One region of the Brevibacterium sp. FME17 genome, then DNA from elsewhere that is predicted to be linked to it. Evidence: predicted binding sites of a transcription regulator. Region 1 holds the regulator's gene; the other holds the start of a gene.
The links. Region 1 encodes LexA, which represses DNA repair genes until DNA is damaged. Its sites were predicted from a motif close to TCGAACANNTGTTCGA; they were not measured.
Positions count from the first base shown of each region.

Region 2: the regulator LexA is predicted to act here: its motif matches at 5,531-5,546, upstream of INT40_RS17700 (HNH endonuclease signature motif containing protein).

Region 1 is NZ_JABUYD010000028.1:16,408-28,613, forward strand. Features, by position in the region: gene INT40_RS18205 (SNF2-related protein) at 1-1,738, shown strand, start outside; gene INT40_RS18210 (TetR/AcrR family transcriptional regulator) at 1,772-2,425, opposite strand; gene INT40_RS18215 (hypothetical protein) at 2,600-3,637, shown strand; gene INT40_RS18220 (SseB family protein) at 3,718-4,485, opposite strand; gene priA (bifunctional 1-(5-phosphoribosyl)-5-((5-phosphoribosylamino)methylideneamino)imidazole-4-carboxamide isomerase/phosphoribosylanthranilate isomerase PriA) at 4,490-5,227, opposite strand; gene hisH (imidazole glycerol phosphate synthase subunit HisH) at 5,319-5,948, opposite strand; gene INT40_RS18235 (hypothetical protein) at 5,945-6,547, opposite strand; gene hisB (imidazoleglycerol-phosphate dehydratase HisB) at 6,544-7,140, opposite strand; gene INT40_RS18245 (histidinol-phosphate transaminase) at 7,242-8,375, opposite strand; gene INT40_RS18250 (LysM peptidoglycan-binding domain-containing protein) at 8,385-8,723, opposite strand; gene lexA (transcriptional repressor LexA) at 8,958-9,713, shown strand; gene INT40_RS18260 (ATP-dependent DNA helicase) at 9,821-11,788, opposite strand; gene hflX (GTPase HflX) at 11,785-12,206, opposite strand, start outside.
Region 2 is NZ_JABUYD010000026.1:3,503-15,708, forward strand. Features, by position in the region: gene INT40_RS17675 (sugar porter family MFS transporter) at 1-1,323, shown strand, start outside; gene INT40_RS17680 (DedA family protein) at 1,354-1,854, opposite strand; gene INT40_RS17685 (metal-dependent hydrolase family protein) at 1,993-3,207, opposite strand; gene INT40_RS17690 (GNAT family N-acetyltransferase) at 3,453-4,124, opposite strand; gene INT40_RS17695 (MATE family efflux transporter) at 4,121-5,437, opposite strand; gene INT40_RS17700 (HNH endonuclease signature motif containing protein) at 5,720-8,350, shown strand; gene INT40_RS17705 (acetyl-CoA C-acyltransferase) at 8,391-9,590, opposite strand; gene INT40_RS17710 (SDR family oxidoreductase) at 9,666-10,409, opposite strand; gene INT40_RS17715 (ABC transporter substrate-binding protein) at 11,006-12,136, shown strand.

The DNA.
Region 1 (12,206 bases):
CGACATTCGCTTCCACATCATGATTGCCGGACAGAAGGTTCGCTTCGCCGACCTGTTCGTCGCCCTCGCACAGGGGGCAGAGATGATAGTCCTGCCCGATGGCGCGTACTTCTCCCTTGACGGGCCCTTCTTCGACAAGTTTCGTCGCATGCTCGCTGAATCGGATGTCATTGCGGATTGGCAGCCGGACTCACCTCGCCTCTCGCGCTATCACATGGATCTGTGGGCCGAATTCGACGAACTCGTCGACGACTCCACAGCGGCGGCCTCATGGCGACGTTCGGTCGAAGCGCTCAGCCACCTCGGCGAGATTCCGTCTCTCGACGTGCCGGAGGGAATCGAGGCCACACTGCGGCCCTACCAACAGGAAGGGTTCAGCTGGCTGGCCGCACTGTGGTCCAGCGGACTCGGCGGCATCCTGGCCGACGATATGGGTTTGGGTAAAACTCTGCAGGCACTGAGCCTGTTCACTCATATCAAGAACACGACGGCGAATGCCTCCCCCATTCTCGTCGTCGCACCCACATCGGTGATGTCGACGTGGCGTGCGGAGGCCGAGAAGTTCGCACCTGGTCTGCGAGTCACCACTATCTCGGCCACAGAGAAGAAGCGGAAGACCGCCTTGGCCTTGGAGATCGAGGATGCCGACCTCGTCATCACCTCCTATGCGATTCTGCGCCTCGACGCACAGGCCTTCCGATCGATCCAATGGGACACCTTCGTCCTCGACGAGGCGCAGTTCGTCAAGAACCGGACGGCCAAGGTCCACACTGCGGCGAAGGGAATCCAGGCGCGATTCCGCCTGGCCATCACGGGCACACCGATGGAGAACTCGCTGACCGACCTGTGGTCGCTGTACTCGATCACCTCACCGGGACTGCTGCCGGGCATCGAGAAGTTCCGTCGCGAGATCGTCTTACCCATCGAATCGGGCGAAAGTCCGGAGGGCATGGCGCTGCTGCGGCGGCGGATCAGACCGTTCATGAAACGGCGGAACAAGGAACTGGTCGCGGCCGACCTGCCGCCGAAGCAGGAACAGATCCTCAGCGTCGAACTCAGCTCCAAGCACCGGGACCTGTACAACACGATCCTGCAGAAGGAGAGGAAGAAACTTCTCGGCCTCATCAACGATATGGATCGCAACCGCTTCGCGATCTTCCGGTCGCTGACTCTTCTGCGGATGCTGGCCATCGATCCATATCTCATCGATGAGAAGTATGAATCGATCGGCTCGAGCAAACTCAGTGCGCTCTTCTCTCACCTCGATGACATCGTCGCCGAGGGCCACCGCACCATCATCTTCAGCCAATTCACCTCGTTCCTGTCTCGAGTCGGCGAGCAGCTTGAACATCGCAATATCAACTACTGCTACCTCGACGGTTCCACTCGCAACCGCGGAGCAGTCATAGGGGACTTCAGGACCGGAGACTCACCTGTCTTCCTGATCAGCCTCAAGGCCGGCGGATTCGGGCTGACACTGACGGAGGCCGATTATGTCTTCCTCCTCGACCCCTGGTGGAACCCTGCGGTCGAGGCCCAAGCAGTTGACCGCGCACACCGGATCGGACAGACGAAGAACGTCATGGTCTATCGGATGGTCGCTGAGAAGACTATTGAGGAGAAGGTGCTGGCATTGCAGGAAAGGAAGGCGCAGCTCTTCGACTCCCTGGTCAATGAGGGTGAGGGCTTCTCCTCGAAGATCACGGTTGAGGACATCCGCGGACTCCTCGACGGGTGAACTAGTTCACTTCACCCCACTCCTTGCGCTGTGTCAGTGCCCGAGCGCCGACACGAGCCCCTGCATCAGCTCGTCTTCGACTGACTCGACCCCTCGACCGAACTGCCCAAAGCGCAGAGCATTGATGAGACCGACGATCGCTGACCAGACGGTCACAGAGGCCATGATCACCCGATCATCGGGTTCCAGACCCAGTTCTTGCAGTCCTTCACGCAGCGCGTCCAAAGTGTGAGCCGGAGGCAACTGAGAACGCGAGGTCTGCACGGAAGGCTCTGCGAGCAGATTTGTCAGCGACACCATGATCCTCGTCCCCGGCACCACGGTCTCATCCCGCGGCGCCTGGTAATCCGGGATGGGCGTGCCGTAGATGAGCGCCCACCGGTTGGGGTGTGTTCGCGACCACGCCAGCATCGTCACGCCGACGGTGAGGACTGACTTGTCGTGCTCGAGGGCGTCGTCCACCTCGTTCGCGATCGAAGTGAACGCATCGCGGATGAGTATGGTCAGCAGCTCGTCACGGTTCTTCACGTAGCGATAGATGGCGCTTGAGACGATTCCAAGCTCCCGGGCGATCGCCCGCAGCGACACTCCCTCGAGCCCATCGGCATCGAGCATGCGGTTCCCGATCCGGGTGATCTGCGCTTCAGTCTCCAGCCGGGCCCGCTGGCGCGGAGTCGAGTTCGTCATGCCACAAGCCTAGAACGAGAGAGCAAAGATAACAATAGTGAGCATTGCTCTTGAATTACGATCGCCATCGGCCTAGCCTGTTTTCAGAGAGCAGTGCTCTCGTCAATCGGAGTCTCGACGGTTCTTGCGACTTCAGACCATCACTACATTTCGACGATTCGAAGGAACACCATCATGAAATCAGCACTCGTCATCGGCTACGGACAGATCGGCAGAGAAGTCGCGTCCCAACTTTCGGCAGCGGGCGTTCACACGTCGGTCGCAACCCGTTCGGCCCCATCTCCTGCCACGGCTGAGGTTGCAGCAGGCAATGTGGATACCGCACCGGCCTCGGCATCAGCAGCTGATGGAATCACGACTGCCGCTCTGAGACCTCCTGAGTCTGCCTCTCTTCCGCATGCCGATCCTCCTCCCGCCGAGATCGCTCGTGTGCGCGCAGACGCAGCCGATCCTGCTCAGCTGCTCGAGGCCGCTGCGGGTACAGATATCATCTTCGCCTGTGTCCATGCTCCCTATGACAGTCGAGTGTGGGCGCAGGTTCTACCGCAGCTGGAAAAGACCATCATGGATGTCGGCGCGAAGCTGAGCATTCCGGTCATCTTCCCCGAATCTGTCTACGCCTTCGCCGGCCTCACCACTCCGGTGACGGGGTCCTCTCCGTTTGCACCGGTGGAAGAGAAGGGCCGGATCAGACAGCAGCTGATGGAAGCTCGATCCGCACATGGAGCCCGCACAGCCAGCGTCATCGCCGGTGACCTGATCGGAGAAACCGCTCAGTCAGCCTCCTCTGTGGTCAAAATGTGCATTTCGGACAGAATCAGTCAGAGCCACAGGGCAATCGTGCCGGCCCGTACCGATGTGCCGCATGGCATCACGGTGATTGCCGATCTCGGCGCCGCAATGATCAGCGCGGCCAGGTCAGTGGAGGCCGACACCGCAGGCAGCCATCGGATGCTCCTAGCACCTGCATCGAATCCGACCCTGGCCGACATAACCGAGTTCACATACAGCTACCTGGGCACGACAGCGCGCAAACCGATTGCTCTGCCCCGCTGGACGACACGAGTCGCGGGCCTAGTCGAACGCTCCATGTTCGAACTCCACCAGCTTTCACCCATCTGGTATCAGCCAAACATCATCGAGACAGGAGAACTCGCGGAACAAGTCGGCACAACCCGCTGGCAGGACGGCGTCATCGCCATGCTGCAGTGAGCTCGGACATGCCCGGCACGCTGTTGTCTAGCTAGCTCAGCACTGTCTAGCTGGCTCGGCGCTGTCTAACTCAGCGCTGTCTAGCTCAGTAGATGCAGACGAATGGCCAGTGAGTCGATCTTCTGCACCAATTCCTCATCCGCTGCGATCGTTTCCTGGAAGTGCTGCAACTCGGATTCCGAAACCTCGGACTCCACGCCGAGGGTGATGCCCAGTTCAGGTCCCCCGACATTGACCTGCCTGCTCCCCGGGCTCAGTGACAGGCGAGTCAGCCAGGAGAAGGACTCGGCGATGGCCGCGAGACGTCGTCCCACCTCGGCGTCGGCCCAGGATGGCGTCCAACCCTGTCCGTGGACGAATGCGAACATCGCGGGTCGACGCAGCAGGAACGAGGTCGGCGCTCCAGGGTCGAGGACGACGAGCTGCGAATCGGCCTCGATCGCGCCGAGAACGAGTCTCTCCGCTTCGATCGGGACGGGCCGAGCGTCCGAATGCCATGCCGTCAATGGCGGGATTGAGCAGAACCCGGGTGTGCATTCCCGGCCGTCATCGGCCTGCAGCCGGACCATGGCCATCTCCGAAGAGTTGTCGACCATCAGCCCGTTTTCTCCGACCTCTTGGTCGAGTGCCATGGGTACGATCGGCGCATACAGCCGTGCCTCCGACAGCACGGAGAGTACGTTGCTGTGCAGCTGCGGATCCAGCGGATCCCTGCCCACCTGATGCAGGGCTTCCAGAAGGCCGGCATCGGCTTCTCCGGAATCGCCCGAGAACGGGTTAGGCCGCAGATCACGGCCGGACCAGGATTGGCCGGCAGAGTCGGAGCGATCAGCCGAGTCCGAAATCACTGCTTCAGCCTCCAGCGACTTCGAGTGCTTCTTCCAGAGTGAACTTTCCAGCGTACAGAGCCTTGCCCACGATGGCCGAGTCCACACCGAAGGGGACCAGTTCGCGTAGGTTGCGCAGGTCGTCGAGGCTGGAGACCCCGCCAGAGGCCACGATCGGCTTGTCGGTCTTCTCTGCCATCGACTTCAGCAGTTCCACGTTGGGTCCCTGCAGAGTGCCGTCCTTACGGACGTCGGTGACGACGTAGCGGGCGCAGCCGGCCTTCTCCAGGGTCGAGAGAACTTCGTAGAGGTCTCCCCCGTCCTGGGTCCAACCGCGGGCGGCGAGGGTGGTGCCACGGACGTCGAGCCCGATGGCGACCTGATCACCGAAGCGCGAGATCATGTCGGCGGTCCATTCCGGGTTCTCCAACGCCGCAGTCCCGATGTTCACTCGCTCTGCACCCGTGTCGAGTGCTCGTTCGAGGCTCTCGGTGTCGCGGATGCCTCCGGAGAGTTCGACCTTGATGCCGACGGCTTTGACGACCTGGTTGAGCAGATCCGAGTTCGATCCCCGCCCGAATGCAGCGTCGAGGTCGACGAGGTGTATCCACTCGGCTCCCCGACTTTCGAAGTCATGAGCCGCGTCGATGGGTGAGCCGTAATCCGTTTCGGTTCCGGCTTCACCCTGGACGAGACGGACGGCTTTGCCATCGGCGACGTCTACGGCGGGCAGGAGGACGAGCTTGTTGGGGGTTTGAGTCATTGTGACCTTTCTCTAGAGGCTGTGGAGACTGAGTTGGACGAACTGGAACGGGTATGACTGGAGGAACTGGAGCTGACGTGTAGGGGCAATGCTAGTGGCGTGCGCGACCGGTGTTCGGGAAGGAGCCGACCCAGTTACGCAGCAGACGCGCTCCCGCATCGGATGACTTCTCGGGGTGGAACTGGGCGGCCCAGGTGGTGCCGTCCTCGACTGCCGCGATGAAGTTGCCACCGTGAGTGGCCGTGGTCACCAGTGTGTTCGCCGGCGCTTCGGTCGCAGCATAGGAATGGACGAAGTAGAAACGCTCTTCGGCAACGCCGTCGAACATCACTGAGTTCGTCGGTGCGCTGACCTGTGACCACCCCATGTGCGGCACGATGGGGGCATCGAGTGCTGTCACTGCGCCGGGCCAGAGACCAATACCCTCCGTCTTCTGCCCGTGTTCTTCTCCGCCGGCGAAGAAGACCTGGAGACCGACGCAGATGCCCAGCAGAGGACGGCGATTTTCGTGCCAGGAGCGGATCAGGTCAACCCCGCCGACTCGCTTCAGCCCGGCCATCACGGCCGAATAGGCACCGACCCCGGGGACGAGCAGACCGTCTGCGGCATCGATGACAGCGCGGTCGGCAGTCAGCACGACCTCTGCACCAGCAGCGGCGACAGCGCGCACGGCCGAACGCACGTTGCCTGCGCCATAGTCTAAGACAGCGACCGTGCTCATTGCTTGGCACCCCTGTTCAGGACTCTGTAGATGCGCCACAGGGAGAATCCGAGGACGATCGCACCAAAGACGGCGACGACCCAGGCCATGGTGTTTCCGCTCAGACCGATGGTGATTCCGAAGGCGGTGATGAGCCCCGCGAGGACCGCCACGACGATCCACAGCAGCGCGGTCCGAGCCACGGCCGCCCGGCCTGGAGACATTGTGGCGGCGCTGGCCTGCAGTTTAGTCATGGAGGAGGTGGGAATGCTGCCTTCAACTTCGTCGGCAGACACGATCTCGAGCAGGAGCTGCTCAAGAACGTCCGGAAGGTTCTTCAGGGCCAGGCCGGCCGGCACATCCGATTCGCGGGCTCCGTGCCGGAAGTGTCCGGCGTCGATCTGTTCCTCACTGCGGGCCAACAGCAGGACCTCATGTTTGCCGGAGAGTTTCGAGATCGCCGCGGCCGCCTCGTTGCCTGCCTGAACATCAGTATCGGCCAAGACGATTCCGGTGAAGTCGCCGATGGGGACGATGGTTCCCTTGATGTTCGACAGCACGCAGGCAGCAGCCAGCTGCTCAGCGACTCCGAAAGGAGTCACGATGACGGTGGTGCTCACAGGACTCCCTTCGTGCTGGGTACCGAGTTATTGCGTTCATCGAGTTCGATAGCCTCACGCAGGGCGCGGGCGAAGGCTTTGAATTCAGCTTCGGCAATGTGGTGCGGGTCGCGGCCGCGCAGCAGGTCGAGGTGCACGGTGAGACCGGCATGGAATGCAATCGACTCCAGAGAGTGTGAGGTCATCGATCCCGTAAAGTGACCGCCGATGAGGTGGTACTGCTGGCCTTCCGGCTCACCTTCGTGCACGAAGTAGGGGCGACCGGCCACGTCGACGACGCAGCGAGCCAGCGCCTCGTCGAGTGGCACAGCGGCAAGCCCGTAGCGACGGATGCCGGTCTTGTCGCCCAACGCCTCACTCAGCGCTTGACCCAGCACGATGGAAGTGTCCTCGACCGTGTGGTGAACGTCGATATGTGTATCGCCCTCGGCCTTGATCTCCATGTCGATGAGAGAGTGCTTCGACAGCGCCGTGAGCATGTGGTCGAAGAAGGGAACACTGGTCGAGATATCGGACTGGCCGGTTCCGTCGAGGTCGATGGATACGGTGACCGCAGATTCCGAGGTCGTGCGGGAGCGTTGTGCCTGCCTCATGAAGGGCCTTTCGTAGGAAGGGTGGGTGCCGCCTGAGGACCATTGTCCTCTGATTTAAGTGATGTGGTGTGCCTCAGTGTGCGCATGCCATGGAATGCGTCTCAGCCCGTTGTCAGCAGAATGCCGGGGGGCTCGGCCAGGATCTCGTCGACCGCTGTGAGGAAAGCGTCGGTCTCTTCCTCGGTGCCTGCATTGACGCGAGCATGGTTGGTGATGCCGATGTCGCGGATCAGTATTCCTCGATCCAGCAGCTTCTGCCACAGCTCATGTGGTGAGGAGATGTTGCCGAACAGGACGAAGTTCGAATCACTGGGGTAGACGGTGAATCCGACGTTGCTCAGATGTGCCGAGATTCGATCGCGCGAGTCGATGAGTCGGTCGACGTTCTCCAGGAGAAGATCAGCATGTTCCAGCGCAGTGCAGGCGAGGACCTGGGTGATTTCCGAGAGATGGTACGGCAGGCGAACCAGGCGCATGACGTCAATGAGCTCCGGGGCCGCGATGGCGTAGCCCAGGCGCAGACCTGCACAGGCGAATGCCTTGCTCATCGTGCGGGACACGACCAGACGAGGGCGCCCGGCCAGGAGGGTCATCGCCGAGGCTCGTGCAGGCCTGGAGAATTCGGCGTAGGCCTCATCGACGATGACGATGCCCGAACAGTTGTCGTATGCGGCTTCGATGACGTCGAGACCGATCGAGGTGCCTGTCGGGTTGTTCGGTGTGCACAGGAAGACGATGTCGGGATCGGTTGCCGCAACTTCGGCGCCGACGGTTTCAGCATCAAGGGTGAAATCATCGTTGCGTGCTGACGACTGCCAGGTGGCACCGGTGCCGGTGGTGATCAGCGGGTGCATGGAGTAGCTGGGAGTGAATCCGAGGACCGTGCGACCCGGTCCTCCGAATGCCTGCACGACATGGGAGAGGACCTCGTTCGATCCGTTGGCCGCCCAGATCATGTTGGGGCTGAGGCCAACCGTGTGACCGGATCGGTCATTGACTCCGTGCAGGTAGGTCACCAGATGTTCGCGCAGTTCCTCGAACTCTCGGTCAGGGTAGCGGTTGAGTCCAGCGAAGTGCCCGTCGACCGCCGAGCGCATGCTCTCTACGACGGCGTCCGGGATCGGATAGGCGTTCTCGTTGACGTTCAGCTGCACCGGAACATCAAGGTGCGGAGCCCCGTAGGGCTTGAGGCCGACTAGGTCCGAACGTACTGGCAAAGACTCGTTATTTCCCACCGCATCAGTCTAGCGTTGGGGCACATCCAGGGTCTGACCCGGGTGCACCACAGGCGTGGCCAGATGGTTGATGTCGACGATGTCAGACACCACATCGCGAGTGTCTCGGTCGAGCCCGAGATCTACAGCCACAGCCCACAGCGACTCACCTTCGCCGACGACGACCGCGTCGGCGTCGATGCCGATGTCGGTGCTCTCGGCTTCTGCTCCGGCCGCGGCCGAGAACGACTGCGTGGCGACGAAGAATGCTCCGCCGACGATGACGAGAGCGCACACCATGGTCCGAAGCAGGCGCATCGCCTGGCGTCCACGAGTGGTGAAACGCAGTTCCTGGTTCTGTGCAGACATCGCTTAACCTCTTTCCTTCGTACGATTCCACCCGTAATAGGTAGAACGTCTGTTCTATTCAACATGCCAATCGAACATATGTCCAGTCCAACTCGAACATTTATGCGACAATGAGAGGGAACCAGCGTTGTTGATTGATCTGAAAGAACCATCTCAGGCGGCACTGACACGAGAATTCTCGACGTGAGGATCAAGCGGTGAGGCCAGCGAGAATAGAACGAAGGGGAACGAGCAATGGTTCAGAACAAACGAGGAAGAGGCCGTCCTCGTAATGAGGACGTCGCCAGCGAAATCGCGGCCGCCCGCCACGATGACGAAGACGTCTCGATTCCGGAAGGCTCCACTGGCGAGGGCGACTTCCGTCTGACCCCACGCCAGCGCCTGGTCCTCGAGACCATCGAACGTGCAGTCGTCACCAACGGCTATCCACCGAGCATGCGCGAGATCGGCAAAGCCGCCGGACTCGCCTCACTCTCCAGCGTGGCCCACCAACTCTCGCAGCTCGAACGCCTCGGCTATGTCCGCCGAGACCCGAAGCGCCCGCGTGCCATCGAAGTGGTCAATCCCTTCGAAGAGGAAGAGGCAGAGCGGGCTAAGTACGAAGAGCTGGCCAACAATACCGTCCAGGTTCCAGTGGTGGGTCGCATTGCCGCCGGTGGTCCGATCCTGGCCGAGCAGGAAGTCGATGACGTCTTCTCTCTGCCGACTCAGGTCGTCGGTTCCGGTGACATGTTCCTGCTCAAGGTTGTCGGTGATTCGATGATCGAAGCCGCCATCTGCCACGACGACTGGGTGGTCGTGCGCAAACAGCACACGGCTGACAACGGTCAGATCGTGGCTGCGTTGCTCGACGGTGAAGCAACGGTGAAGACCCTCAAGCGCAAGGCAGGCCACCAGTGGCTGCTCCCCCAGAACAAGGACTACGAACCCATCGATGGCACCTATGCCCAGATCATGGGTCTCGTCGTAACGGTCATTCGCCGCCTTTGACACAGCCGGCCAGGCCCCTGCCCTCGTCGGTCTGACAACCGCTCAGGCTCCACTAGCTGTGCCCCCGACCGATATCGGTCGGGGGCACAGTGCGTTTCAGTCTCCGGTCATTTCTCGGTGGCGGCCAGACGTCCCAGGCTGCTCTTCACGAGTGCCGAATCGGTCGTCGGCCACATCGATGGCATCGAGTTCACCAAGTAGCCGCCGTAGCGGGCCGAGCGCAGGCGTGAGTCGAGGACAGCCACGATTCCCCTGTCCGATGTCGACCGAATGAGGCGGCCCGCGCCCTGTGCCAGGCGCAGTGCGGCATGAGTGGCGCTGACGGCCATGAACCCGTTGACTCCCCGATCATCGGCATCTCTCGACCTGGCCTGCATCAGCGGGTCATCGGGGCGTGGGAACGGAAGCCGGTCGATGATGACGAGACGATTGGTCCGGCCCGGCACGTCCACTCCCTGCCACAGCGACATGGTGCCGAAGAGACAGGCTTGGTCATCTGCGGTGAATTGAGAGACCAGCGACGGCAGCCCGTCATCACCTTGGAGCAGGATCGGGAAGCCCAATTTCGCCCGCAGGTGTTCGGCTGCGGCATTCGCGGCCGCGCGTGAGGAGAAGAGTCCCAGTGCACCGCCCTGGGACGCGGTGACCAGTTCCTCCAACTCGTCCAGAGCCTGTTCGCTCAGGCCGCTGCGGCCCGGACGCGGAAGGTGGGCTGCGACGTAGAGGATGCTCTGCTTGCCGTAGTCGAAGGGTGATCCGACATCGAGGCTGTCCCATTTGGGGGCGTCGGGGCCGAAGAGTCCCAATGACGCTGCGACCGCGTCGAAGTTACCACCCAGCGACAGAGTCGCCGAGGTGGCCACCACCGTCGATTCTTCGAAGATCCCTGACCTCATGGTCCCGGCAACGCTGAGCGGCGCGACGACGAGGTTCGTGGTCTCCCGTTCGCGGAAGGTGCTTCTCGACAACCACACGACATCGTTCTTGCCCGGTGCACAGAAGCGCTCGGCGAGTTCGAAGATCTCCTGGCACCGGGCCTTGGCCATCTGCCGACCGGCGTCGGACTCTTCGGTTTTGCCGCCGATGTCATTGATGATCTGTCGCGTGGAGTCACGAATCTGGGCCAACGCGAGGGACAGTGCCTCGCTCATATTCATGATCAGGCCCTCGGCGACTCCGCTCTGGGCACGTTCGAGTGCTGCGGCGGCCGAGTCGAGCAGCGCGACGACACCGTCCTGCACGATCGTGTGCTTGCGCACGGAACTAGTGGCGGCCGCGAGCAGGCTGGTATTGATCTGACCAGACAGTGCGTTGGTGACCCGGTCCTTCAATTCGTGGGCCTCGTCGATGATGATGACATCATGTTCGGGCAGCACCGTGTTCTCACCGAAGGCGTCGATGGCCAACAGGGCATGGTTGGTCACGACGATGTCAGCCTCGGCGGCATTGTTGCGGGCCAGCTCCGCGAAGCATTCCGTGTACAGGGGACAGTTCGAGCCGAGGCAGTCGAAGGCGTTGACTGAAACCTCTGACCACGCCCTGTCGCTGACACCAGGCAGAAGATCATCGCGATCCCCGCTGTCAGTGGTCTTCTCCCACGTACGGATCCGCTGAATCTCCTCACCCAGACCCGACCGGTCGTTGGCCTTGCGACCGGCCTCCGCATCGGCACCGAGGTCGAAGAGCATCCCTTCGCCCTCATCGGGATACCCGCCGGAGAGCTTGTGCTTGCACACATAGTTGCGTCGGCCTTTGAGCAGGGCCGCGCGTGGCAGCGGGTCGAGAGTCTTCTTCACCGACTTGAACAGGCGCGGCAGGTCACGGTGGATGATCTGTGTCTGCAGAGCCAAGGTGGCCGTGGACACGATGACGCGCTTGCCTGTTCGACTGGAGTACTCGGCCGCAGGAACCAGGTACGCCAACGACTTTCCTGTGCCGGTTCCGGCCTGAACCAGAAGGTGGATGCCCTTGTCTACCGACGAGGCAACCGCCTCGGCCATCTCCGTCTGTCCGTGTCTGGGCGAGCCGCCGATGGCACCTACGGCGGACTCGAGCAGATCTTCGACCTTACTCACTTGCCGATGACCAGGTCCGGACGTCGGAAGTCTGCGAGCTCCGCTGCCAGGTCTGCCGGAACCTTCGCCTGCATGGCGGTTCCCTCGGCACCGTGTTCTTCGTGTTCGACCGTGCCCAGTGCATAGATCTTCGACACGAGGTCGCCGCGCTCATAGGGGATGAGCACTGTGACGTCAATATTCGGCGAGGGCAGCATCGCCTCGATTCTTTCGACGAGCTCGGCGATTCCCTCCTTGGTCACAGCGGAGACGAAGCAGGCATCCGGGTACTCCGCGTGGAGTCCGGTCACCACTGCTTCATCGGCAAGGTCGGCCTTGTTGAAGACCAGGAGTTCGGGGATATCTCCGGTCTCGACGTCTTTGAGCACGTCCCGGACGGCATGGATCTGTCCATGCGGATCCGGGTGCGAGGCATCGA
Region 2 (12,206 bases), on a different contig from region 1:
GACGCCCTGGCCGAGGAGTTCGCCCTCAGTGCCGGGCTGAAGGGGTTCGCGGTCTCCTCGGCGCTGTTGGCCTGCGCACTTGGTGCGTGGTTCGCGGGCTCTCTGGCCAATCGCTACGGCAGACTCCCGGTCATGGTCGTCGCCGCGGCCCTGTTCTTCGCCTCCGCCATCGGCTCGGGACTGGCCTTCGGGGTCACGGATCTCATCATCTGGCGTATGGTCGGCGGGCTCGGCGTGGGTGCCGCATCCGTCATCGCTCCTGCCTATATCGCCGAGGTGTCCCCCGCCCGGGTGCGCGGTCGCCTCGGTTCGCTGCAGCAGCTGGCGATCGTGACCGGTATCTTCGCGGCCCTCCTGTCGAATGCGCTTTTGGCCTCGCTGTCCGGCGGAGCCGCCGATCCTCTGTGGTTCGGAATCGAGACCTGGCGCTGGATGTTCATGGTCGAGGCGCTGCCGGCTCTGGTCTACGGGCTCATGGCTCTCGGCCTTCCGGAGTCCCCACGGTTCCTGGTTGCCCGTGGCAAAGAAGATGAGGCCGCACGAGTTCTGCGTGTCTTCACCGGAGTCACCGACACCGATTCTCTTATCGAACGGATCCGCGACTCGATCCGACGCGAAGACAAAGAGTCCTTCAAAGACCTCATCGGCAAACGGTTCGGCCTCAAGCCGATCGTCTGGATCGGAATCCTGTTGTCCGTCTTCCAGCAATTCGTCGGCATCAACGTCATCTTCTACTACTCGACGACGCTGTGGAAGTCGGTCGGATTCGATGAGTCCAGTGCCCTTTTGACCTCCGTCATCACCTCGGTGACGAACATCGTCGTGACGATCGTGGCGATTCTTCTCGTCGACAAGGTCGGGCGTCGCAAAATGCTGCTGGTCGGTTCGTTCCTGATGGGAATCTCTTTGGCCATGATGGCGGTGTCGTTCTCGTTCGCCGAACTCGCCACCGCGGCCGATGGCACCACCAGTGCTCAGTTGGGTGCTCCGTGGTCGATCATCGCGCTGATCTCAGCGAATGTCTTCGTTGTCGGATTCGGTGCCACCTGGGGCCCTCTGGTGTGGGTGCTGCTGGGCGAGATGTTCCCCAACCGGATCCGTGCCGGTGCCCTGGCTGTGGCTGCCGCAGCCCAGTGGATCGCGAACTTCGCGATCTCTACGACATTCCCGATCTTCGCCGATATCAGCCTGACCTTCGCTTACGGCTTCTACGCGTTCTTCGCGATGCTCTCGTTCTTCTTCGTCTGGTGGAAGGTGCCCGAGACGAAGGGAATCGAGCTGGAGGACATGACGGAGGAGCTCACCGTACATCCGCGCGACTGAATCCGCCGAGGCTGTGCCGGGGTGGCCTGGTCACGCCGGGCTATCGGCGGCGGGCTCGGTCTGCGCGTCCTTCTTCTTCAGCCCGATGAGCAGGCCGGCAATGGCCAGCACGAAGCAGGCACCCAATCCGACCGTCAGTCCAGGCTCAGCCTGGTAGGCGGTGGCCAAGGCCTTGAAGCCGATGAGTCCGACCGTCGAATAGATCAGTGCCCACAGCGAACCGCCGACGACGAGCGCGGGCAGATAGCGACGGTAGCTCATGCCGCTGGTTCCGGCAGCCAGATTGAGCACGGTCTGCACCCCGATCATGAGGAAGCTCAGGGCGATCACCGGTGCGCCATAACGCTCGATCGCGGCCTCAGCTTTCCGGTATTTCGGGCCGGACATGATCCTATCGATGCGTTCGATCTTTCGGATGCCTCTGCGCGCCAATCGTCCCAGCAGGAACGTTCCGCCTGCGCGGGCCAGGATGATGCCGAACAGGATGAGCCAGGTGACGACGATGGGAAATGACCAATTCAGAGGGTTCATCGTGACTCGTCGTCCCGGCCTTTGGCGCTGCACGGATGGTTTCGATTGCTCACGCCACGATTGTACGCCAGGTGAGGTTAGTCTGCCCTCACCTGGCGTCCTCTCGCCTCCCGGTACACAGCCGCCGGAAGTCTCGCCTCAGACGAGCTCGCCGCCCAGGTGCACCGAGCTCACTCGGGACTCGATCCCCTTAACGTCCTGGGTGCTGAGGTCTCCGTCGATGACCACGAGGTCGGCGAGCGCCCCCACTTCGATCCGGCCGACGTTGTCGTGGCCCAGGAGTTCTGCTGCGACGGACGTTCCGGCTGCGAGTGCTTCAGTCGTGGAGAGGCCGACTCCCGCGAGGAGACTGATCTCTTCCAGGTTCTCACCATGCGGGCCGACACCAGCATCGGTGCCCATCACGATCTTGACCCCCGCCTCATGGGCCTTCGCGATCGACTCATAGTGAGCCTCGATGACCGAGTGGGCCTTGTCGACCACGGACTGGGGCAGGGCCGAACCAGCCTCGGCAGCCTTGATCACTGCCTGCGGAGCCTGCAGGGTCGGGACCAGGAAGGTGCCGGCCTCGAGCATCAGGTCGATGGCTTCGTCGTCGAGGTAGATGCCGTGTTCGATGGAGCGCACTCCTGCGCGGACGGCGTTCTTGATTCCTGGTGCGCCCTGGGCATGGGACATGACGTGCGCACCTTGGGCGGCCGCCTCGGCGACGATGACGGCGATCTCCGCCTCGGTGAACTGGGAGTGTCGAGGATCATCTCGCGGTGAGAGCACACCACCGGTCGAACAGATCTTGATGTGATCGGCGCCGGCCCGTAGGAGCTCGCGAGTCTTGCGCTGCACGCCTTCGAGCCCATCGGCCACGCCTGAGGGCCGGCCCGGGTGTGGGGCGAGGAACGGAGAATCGGCGCCGGAGACCAAGTGGAAGTCGCCATGCCCACCCGTCTGGGACATGATGTTGATCGCGATCGACAGGCGAGGCCCACGGACGACGCCCGACTCGATAGCAACCTTCGCGCCGAGGTCGGTGCCACCGGCATCGCGCACGGTCGTCACCCCACCCTTGAGCGTCTTCTCCATATTCTGAACGGAGTTGTAGAACTGCAGCGAGAACGGATCATGGAACGACGAAGAGTTGTTGGCGCCTGTGCTCATCAGATGCACGTGGGCGTCGATGACGCCGGGGATGATCGTCTGGCCGGCGCAATCGACATAGCTGTCACCGGCATCATGTGAGCCCTGACCGCCCTCGGTGATCGCAGAGATCACTCCCCCGTCGACGACGACATCTCGCAGCCCGGCGAGGAACCTGGTTCCGTCGAAGACCTTGGCGTTCTTGAAGACTGTGACCATTGGCGTTCTCCTCATCATTTCATCATTGAAAATCGTGCGGGCGACGTGCTAAATGCCCGTGGTTCAGCTCTATCACGGACATCTGCGTCTCGTCATGCTCCGGCTTAAGAATAATGAAGTGCATTCACCCTAATGAAGATGTTCACGGTCCGAGACGCACCCCTGTAGGACGTCCTCCTCGACACTTCGGCCTCGCCGAGGTTGTCCGGCTGTAGCCTCGCCGAGGTTGTCCGGCCCTGGCTCGGTTACTTGAGCTGACGTACGAGGATGTCTGCATCCCCATTGCGTCCAACAGTGACGAATCCGTGGTCGTGGTAGAGGCGAGCCGCGCCGTTTCCGTCTTCGGCCGACAGGCTGACGGCAGGGAATCCGCTCATCTTCGCCAATGTGCACACGACTTCGAGGAGCATGCCGCCGATGCCCTGGGACTGGTGCTCGGGCAGGACCGCCATCGACAGTTCGGGAATGTCCGCGGCCACCCAGCCGTATCCGGTGAACCGCGACCCCACCTCGGCGGTGGTGCCGGTGGTGCCGGCGGTGGTGCTGGTGGCCTCGTTCGATTTCTCGATCACGGCATCGAATGCGGCCAGCCGCAGCCACGCGAGACCGACGATCTCTGGGGCGGATTCCCCGGCAGCGGAGTCTTCGGAGGATTCTCTTCCGTTCGGGGCCTTCGCATAGGCCGCGACCGCGATGTCACCGTCGCGTCCCCAGTCCTTGAAGTAGAAGGCTGCATCGTCACGCTCGCGGAGCTCGTCGACCTCAATCCGCGGTTTGTCCATCGACCAGTTGAAGCACAGGTCGAGGAAGGGCAGAAACACCTCGTCCGGGGTCTGCGCGCTCAACGGACGGATCCTCGATTTGAGTGCGGACCGGCGGCCCACCTCGGCGGACTCCTGATTCTGACGTTCGTTCATGAGGTTCCTTTCTCGACCGCCCGAGCGATCCACCTGCGGTTGCGCACGCGCCATCCCAAAGTCAGCGCACGGAGGCCGACGAAGCCAATGCAGAACGCAGCCCACAGTCCCAGAGCACCGGGCCAGTAGAGGACGATCGGAATCAGCAGAATCGCATATCCGGCCACTGCAACCAATTGTGCCAGAGCGAGATATCTGGCGTCCTCGGCTCCCATGAGGACACCATCGAGGACGAAGACATAGCCGGCGATGGGCATGCTCAGGGCGAGCACGGGAAGCAGGCTCGTCATCAGTGCGACGACAGCCGGGTCCGAAGAGAAGCCGCTGGGAATGATTCCGGCACCTGCGAAGAGGATGAGTCCGACGACGATGCCGAAGACGACGCCCCACAGACACAGCCTGCGATTGATCGCGGCCACCGCGTCGACCTTCCGTGCGCCCAGCTGCAGTCCGATCAGAGCCTGGCCGGCGATGGCCAGTGAGTCGAGGGCGAGCGCGAGGGCGAAGAAGAGGCTCTGGGCGACTTGGATTGCGGCGAGCTCGGTCGTTCCCATGGCCGTGGCGAGGAAGATGAGGATGATCAGTGCTGCGCGCAGGGACGCATTGCGCACCAACAGCCACCCGGAGGTCTTCGCCGAGGACAGCACCCCGGACCAGTCGGGCCGGAGCGTGGCGTGGAATCGTCGTGCCGCTCTGATCGAAATCACCACGTAGACGGAGCACATGCCGGCTTGGGCGATCACGGTGCCCAGCGCGGAGCCCGCGACGCCCATGTCGAGGCCGTAGATGAAGAGCGCGTTCAACCCGATGTTTGCGATGCATCCGGCCGCCGCCACCATGAGTGGTGTGCGCGTGTCCTGGAGCCCGCGCAGCAGCCCGGTGGCGGCGATGACGACGAGCATGAAGGGCAGTCCCCACCAGGAGATGGCGAGGTAGGAGTGTGCGCCCTCGGCGATCTCGGAGCCGGGCTCGAACGCGGCGATCAGTGGTTTGAGCAGGGGCAATCCGATGACCAAGAGCACCACCGAGGTGCACAGTGCGAGCCAGATACCGTCGAAGCCCGCATTGATGGCACCGGGGCGATCCCCAGCACCCATTCGCCTGGCGACCCGAGGCGTCGTGGCGTAGGCGAGGAAGATCATCAGTCCGAGGACGGTCTGCAGGATCGTCGACGCAATCGCCAACGATCCCAGAGCACCGGCGCCGAGGTGGCCGACCATGGCCGTGTCAGAGAGCAGGAAGATGGGTTCGGCGATCAGCGCTCCGAGGGCCGGAAGTGCCAGTCGGAGAATGTCTTTGTCGATCGCTGCCACAGACCGAGTCTAACGAATCGGGGCTCTGCCCTCCATGTCAGTGCCGAATGAGAGCATATAACAACAAGCACATCTAGATGATGATAGTGATCGACAAGCACCTTTTCGTGATGCTATAGAGGTCACTCGATAGTGAGTTTCGAGCATAACTTCTATTTTCTTTCTTTATTTATTCGAATCTCTCTATCTATCGGTTCTATTACCAGATATACTGCAGATAGGTGCCAATGCCATCAGACGCACTTCACAGAGCAGTGGAGAGGGGGCAACGCAATGAAGCACATGAACGACGACAGTTCGGACTCCGGTGCGCGTTCGGTCGACACCAGTTCGTCAGCCTCCAGTGGCCGTTGCCTCGATATCGACGAGGACTCCCCGTTCAGGGACCTTTCGGCCGTCTACGCCTGCAGCGACCAGGCGCAGTTTGCGGCGCTGGATGCCACCAGCGGCATCTTCGTCCGCGAGGTTGCGCACTACCTCGGACTTGCCGGCCCCGACCTGACGATTCCCTACGACTTCGCGTCTCTTGCGGAGACCGTTCTTCGTCGCTGCCGTAAACGCACCCGCAACGGTTCTACAACGAGTGCCACGGCAAGCGCCGACGCAGCCAGCACAGCAAGCGAGGACAGGGCTGATGGTAACGACGGCGCTGACAGTAACGACAATGCAGGTGACGAAGCTAGTGACGGCGAGACTGCGAATCGCGGGACTGCTGCGTCCGTAGGCGAACAATCTCCCACTGTCTCTACTCCGTCAGCTTCGAGCACATCGTCGGCCTCGGGCACCTCGTCAGCCCCGAGCGCCTCGTCGGCCCCGAGCCGAAAGAAGGACCGCGGAGCTGGCCGCAGAATGCGTCGTGAGCAGCGGGATGCTCGAGAGTATCCGGAGCCGCTTCCAGACTTCCCGGCATTCAAACCCTCGTCGACGTTCAATGGCTGGACGCATCAATACGCCTGGGCTGAAGACATCTGCGAGTATTCGACACTCCTCGGCGCCACCACGTCGGGAGCCTATAAGCACATCACCTCTGCGATGACTTTGGTGCACGGACTTCCGAAGTTCCACCAGCGTTGCATCGATGGTGATTTCACCATCGAACATGTCGCCTTCGTGACCCGTCGTTGCAGAGACGTCGCGTTCCGGTACCTGCCGAGCATTGATGACTACCTCGCCGACAGGCGAGCAGACATCACAATCGAAACGTTCAAGCGCTCTCTCGCACTGAAGATCGCGGCGACTCAACCAGCACAGGAAACCATTGAGAAGGTTGCGGTCCGCCGCCGGGTCGACATCAGCACGGGCGATGACGGGACCGCCTATCTCACTCTCACCGGGCCAGCTCCAGAACTCCACGCCTGCTACAGGAGGGTCGAAGCATTCGCTCGAGCCGTCTACAAGGGAAACATCGAAGCATTCGACGACCAGCTGAACCCGGACGAGAAGTTCGACGATGATCGCGGCATCGATGCGCTGATGTTCGACATACTCACTCGCACTCGACCCCAGCTGAAACTTCGCATCACCAGTAACAACACCACGACCGGGGACACATCAAGCACGGATTTTCCGATCGATGGCCTGTTCGCAGGACCTGACGGTGTCCCTATGTCGCCCGAGGAATCGATGCTCGCTTACATCGAACGAACCTTCGGACAGATGAGCGACGAGACGTCAGCACCGGCCGACGGCGACAGCCAGGAACATACTGCCAGTCAGGGACAGGCCGGGTCCGACTACTGGCTGCGCGACCCGCGCTTCTTCGAAGCCATGAACAACAGTCGACCGGCACCCGGTAAAGCTTTCTGGCCACCAGGAGCCGATCCGCAGACACCGTTCGACGCTGATTCCTCACCCCCGCATGACGGATCATCATGTGCCGTCAGTTACGAGGTTCTCCTCGACCTACCCACCCACGAATACTGGCTCTCCCATCAGGCTCGGACGACGATCACCGTCCCTATGCTCACGCTGCTCAGCGAAGTCCTCGGCGCCTCCGGTGACGATGCAAGCGCAGCAGCTTCTCCCACACCGGAGACGGAAAGCAACAGCGAATCCCCACCCGTAGACACTGAAAAGGCAGATGTGTGCGATTTGGCCGGGATGCTTCCTGACGGTTCTCCACTTCCAGCTGACATGGCGCGCAGGCTCGCCGCGTATGCATCGACATGGACACGTATCCTCACCGATCCGGCGACCGGCACGCCACTCGACGCAAAGGCAACCAGCTACACGATCCCCAACAGCATCCGCCAGCCCCTGGCAGCCCAGTGGATGAACTGCACGATGCCCGGATGCACCCAACGTGCCGAGCTCACAGAAGTCGACCACATCATTCCCTTTGACCACGCCAGCCCAAAGACCGGTGGCCACACCCGATTCGGGAACCTGCACAACCTCTGCAAACTCCACCACCAGGCGAAGACGGACCGGAAGTTCTCAGTCAGAATGACCGAACCTGGGCGGCTCGAATACATCTTCAGACACGGAATCACCACCGAGGTCATACCGCCCGACAATCCGATCAATGTCGAGCACGCCGAGCTCTTCGTCAAGTACTTCGCGACACCCCCACCTCAAACGACCGCCCCACCGCCGGCTGCGTGCTCGACAGATGTACCACCGCCAGGAGCCACCCAACCACCGGCTGACGCCCCGACGAAAGCTGCTTCCTCGAGGAGAGCTGCCCCTTCTGATGCGAAGGCTCCCCCGAGACAAGACGACCGACAGAAGAAGTCCGCGACGGCAGAAGAAAAGCCGCCGACCACGCAGTCACAAACTGCGCAGTCGACGACTGATCCTGCAGGGGAAGGCCAGTCCCCTTGCTGGGCCGAATACGTCGACCCCTTCTCCAGCCAGCCCGCTCAGAACACAAAGCAGTGGTTCTGGGACACAGGTGAGCAACCGCCCTTCTGACGGCTCGCCAGATGATGTTGCTTCAGCCGGCTACATTGGCTCAGCAGACTTCGAAGAGACCTGCAGCGCCCTGACCTCCGCCGATGCACATCGTGACGACGACATACTTGACTCCCCGACGACGACCTTCAATGAGCGCGTGACCGACAAGACGGGCACCGGTCATTCCGTACGGGTGACCGACAGAGATACCGCCACCGTCGACGTTGTACTTCTCAGGATCAATCCCCAAACGTTCACGGCAGTAAAGTGCCTGCACCGCGAAGGCTTCGTTGAGTTCCCACAGTCCGATGTCATCAATCGAGAGCCCCTGCGCCTTGAGCAGCTTGGGAATAGCGAAGACGGGCCCGATCCCCATTTCGTCGGGATCACAGCCGGCCACTGCCATACCTCGGTAGATGCCCAGCGGCTCCAAACCTCGGCGGCTCGCCTCATCACTCGACATCAGCACCGATGCAGAAGCGCCGTCGGACAGCTGCGAGGCATTGCCCGCAGTGATGCTCGGAACCTTCGACGCATCGCCGGGCTTGAGCACAGGGTTCAACCCCGCCAGGCTCTCCAACGTCGTCGAGGGGCGGTTGCCCTCGTCACGCTCGAGGGTCACCTGCTGAGTCGAGGTTTCCTTCGTCTCCTTGTCGACGACGATCTTCGTCGTCGGCAGCGACACGATCTCATCGTCGAAGCGGCCGGCCTCCTGAGCGGCTGCGGTCCTCTGCTGCGAGGACAGCGAATATTCGTCCTGCGCTTCACGACTGATGCCATACCGCTCAGCGACCACCTCGGCGGTGGCGAGCATCGGGTAGTAGATTCCGGGAACATGCTCGACCAGCCATGGGTCCTGCGCCCGGTACATGTTCATCTTGTCGTTCTGCACCAGCGATACCGACTCAACGCCGCCGCCGACTGCGATTTCCTGACCGTCAAAGAGGATCTGCTTCGCTGCGGTCGCGATTCCCATCAGCCCCGAGGAGCACTGACGATCGATCGTCATACCGGGGACTGTTGTGGGGAAACCTGCTCGCAGTGCCGCCTGCCGAGCGACGTTGGTGGACTGGCTGCCCTGCTGGAGTGCGGCACCGAAGACGACGTCTTCGACCTCGCCTCCTTCCAGCCCCGCGCGTGAGACTGCGTGGGAAATGGCATGGCCCGCCAATTCCTGGGCCTGAGTGTTATTGAACGCCCCTTTGTACGCCTTTCCGATCGGAGTTCTGGCGGTGGAGACGATGACTGCTTCGCGCATGACGAGCCTTTCTTCAGTGAGGTGCGTCGGACCTGAGTTCGCCGCGATGGTGGTGGGACCAGATTTCGCTCCGGGTCAGTCCTTCGGGCCTCCGGCCACATAGATGACCTGTCCGGAAACGAAGCCGGCACCCTCGGAGGCGAGGAATGATGCTGTGTGAGCAATGTCTTCGGGCTTGCCTGTGCGCGCCACAGGAATCTGTCCGACTCCTGCTGCGATGAAGTCCTCATAGTTCACGCCCATGCGCTCTGCGGTGGCTTTGGTCATGTCAGTTTCGATGAGACCGGGGGCAATCGCATTGGCGGTGACTCCGAACTTGCCGAGCTCAATCGACCACGTCTTAGTCATCCCCTGGATCCCTGCTTTGGCTGCAGAGTAGTTCGTCTGACCGCGGTTGCCCAGTGCGGATGTCGACGACATCGACACGATGCGCCCGAATTTCGCTTCGACCATGTATGACTGGACGGCCTTGGTCATCAGGAACGCCCCGCCGAGGTGAACGGAGAGGACCTTCTGGAATTCCTCGTGGGTCATCTTGAAGAGCAGATTATCCCGAAGAATGCCGGCGTTGTTGACGAGAACGGTTGGTGCACCGAGAGTCTCTGCGACAGTCTTCACAGCGGATTCGACGGAGGCTTCGTCAGAGACATCGGTATCTACTCCCAGCCCCTTCATACCTGCGGATTCGACAGCCTTGACCGAGTCTTCAGTAGGGCCCATGTCGAGGATCGCGACGTTCATTCCGTCCGATGCCAGGCGCTGGGCGATAGCGGCTCCGATGCCGCGGCCGCCGCCAGTGACGATTGCTGTCCGAGTCATGACGATTTTCCTCCGAAATGATGGTTCGTGGTTAGATTGCGGCGAGAGTGACCTGGATCTCCCTCTCGCAGCTTCCACAATAGACCACAAAAGTTACTGAACGATTGTTTGCTCAAAAAAAGAGGGATCTCGGCTCGCGCTCGGCCTCCACCCTGCTTCGACTCTGCTTCCTACCGCCTTCCGTTCGCTCCCTGACCGACCTGCGTCCGGCGACTGACCTGCGTCCGGCGACCGTCCGAGCTCCGGCGACCGTCCGAGCTCCGGCGACTCCGACAAAGACCACTGCAGAAGCACCCGCGCAGCGGACCAGGTTGCAGCGCGGTAACGCCGAGAGCAGAATCAGAGATTTCTATAAAGCGATTGACATCACATTTGATGATGTATAGGTTCCATTCTAAGCCTCAATCGAATAATCGTTCAGATAGGCTCCGGGCTTCCGTTCAGGCATCCCGACAATTTTGAGGAGCACTGTCGCTCCGTCTCACTTTTCAAAGGAGAAAAGATGACCTCAATCCCGAGAAGGGCGAGCCGTCCTGTGCTTGCTGCGGCCGTCATCGGCACATTTGCACTGGCACTCGGCGCGTGCGGTGGGGGCGGTGGAAGCGGCGACTCCGGCGGTGATGAAGTCGGTCGTCATCGGCTATACAGGCCCCCTGAGCGGCGGCGGCGCTGCCTACGGAGAGAACGTTCAGACGGGCCTTCAGATGGCTGTCGACGATCTCAACAAGGACGGGCTCGAAGTCGATGGGAAGAAGGTCACCATCGAGCTCAAGTCACTCGACGACAAGTATGCGCCGTCCACAGCGGCCAGCAACGCACAGCGACTGGCAGATCAGGACAAAGCCCCAGTCGTCGTCTCCCCCAATGCCGGCGCAATCAAAGCGATCCAGCAGATCAACGATGGGCGATCGAAGTTCATGATCTCCGCGTACACCTCGGATCCTGCAATCGTGCAGTCCGACAATCCGCTGACGATGATGATTCCGCCGAACTTCGAGTCGTATGCCAAGCCGTTCACCGAACAGGGAATGAAGCACGGCGGGAAGAAGCTGGCTTTCCTCGGCACCCAGAGCGAATACGGTCAGCAGTGGACGAAGGCGATCACGGACGAGTGGAAGAAGGCGAACGGCAAGATCGGGGCTGACAACAGCATTGACTACGCCACCGTGTCTGACTTCGCAGGCCCAGTCTCGAAGGCCCTGTCCGAAAAACCGGACAGCATCTTCGTCGGTGGTCCCTCGCAGCCGACCGCGCTGATCATGGAAGAGGCGAAGAAGCAGGGCTTCAAGGGCAGCTTCCTCGTGATGGACCAGGCGAAGCTCGACGAGATGGCAACCGTGACTAAGCTCAAGAACCTGACGAACTCCGTCGGGGTGCTTCCCGTCAAAGAATACAAGGATCCGGGTACAAAAGACTTCCTGAAGCATTTCGCGGAAGTTGCCGGTGACAAGAAGGTGGCGACCAGTGAGACTGCGCTGAACTATCAGAGCATCGCCATCATCGCCAAGGCTATGGAAGTCGCAGGCACAACCAGCGATCCGGAAAAGATCCGGGCTGCAGTGCCCGACGCCCTCAGCAAGGTCGATGACAAGTACAAGGTCAACGGCTTCCCAACCGAAATCTCGGATCAGGGCCATCTGGTCAACCCCGACCTGGATATCACTTATCTGAACAAGGACGAGAAGTACACGAAGGTTCCCGTCGACCAGGTATCCGACACCAAGTAGTCACCACCGTCTAGTCACCATTGTCGGCGCTTCCCGCAGCGGGGTATGAGCTTCATACCCCGCTGTGGCG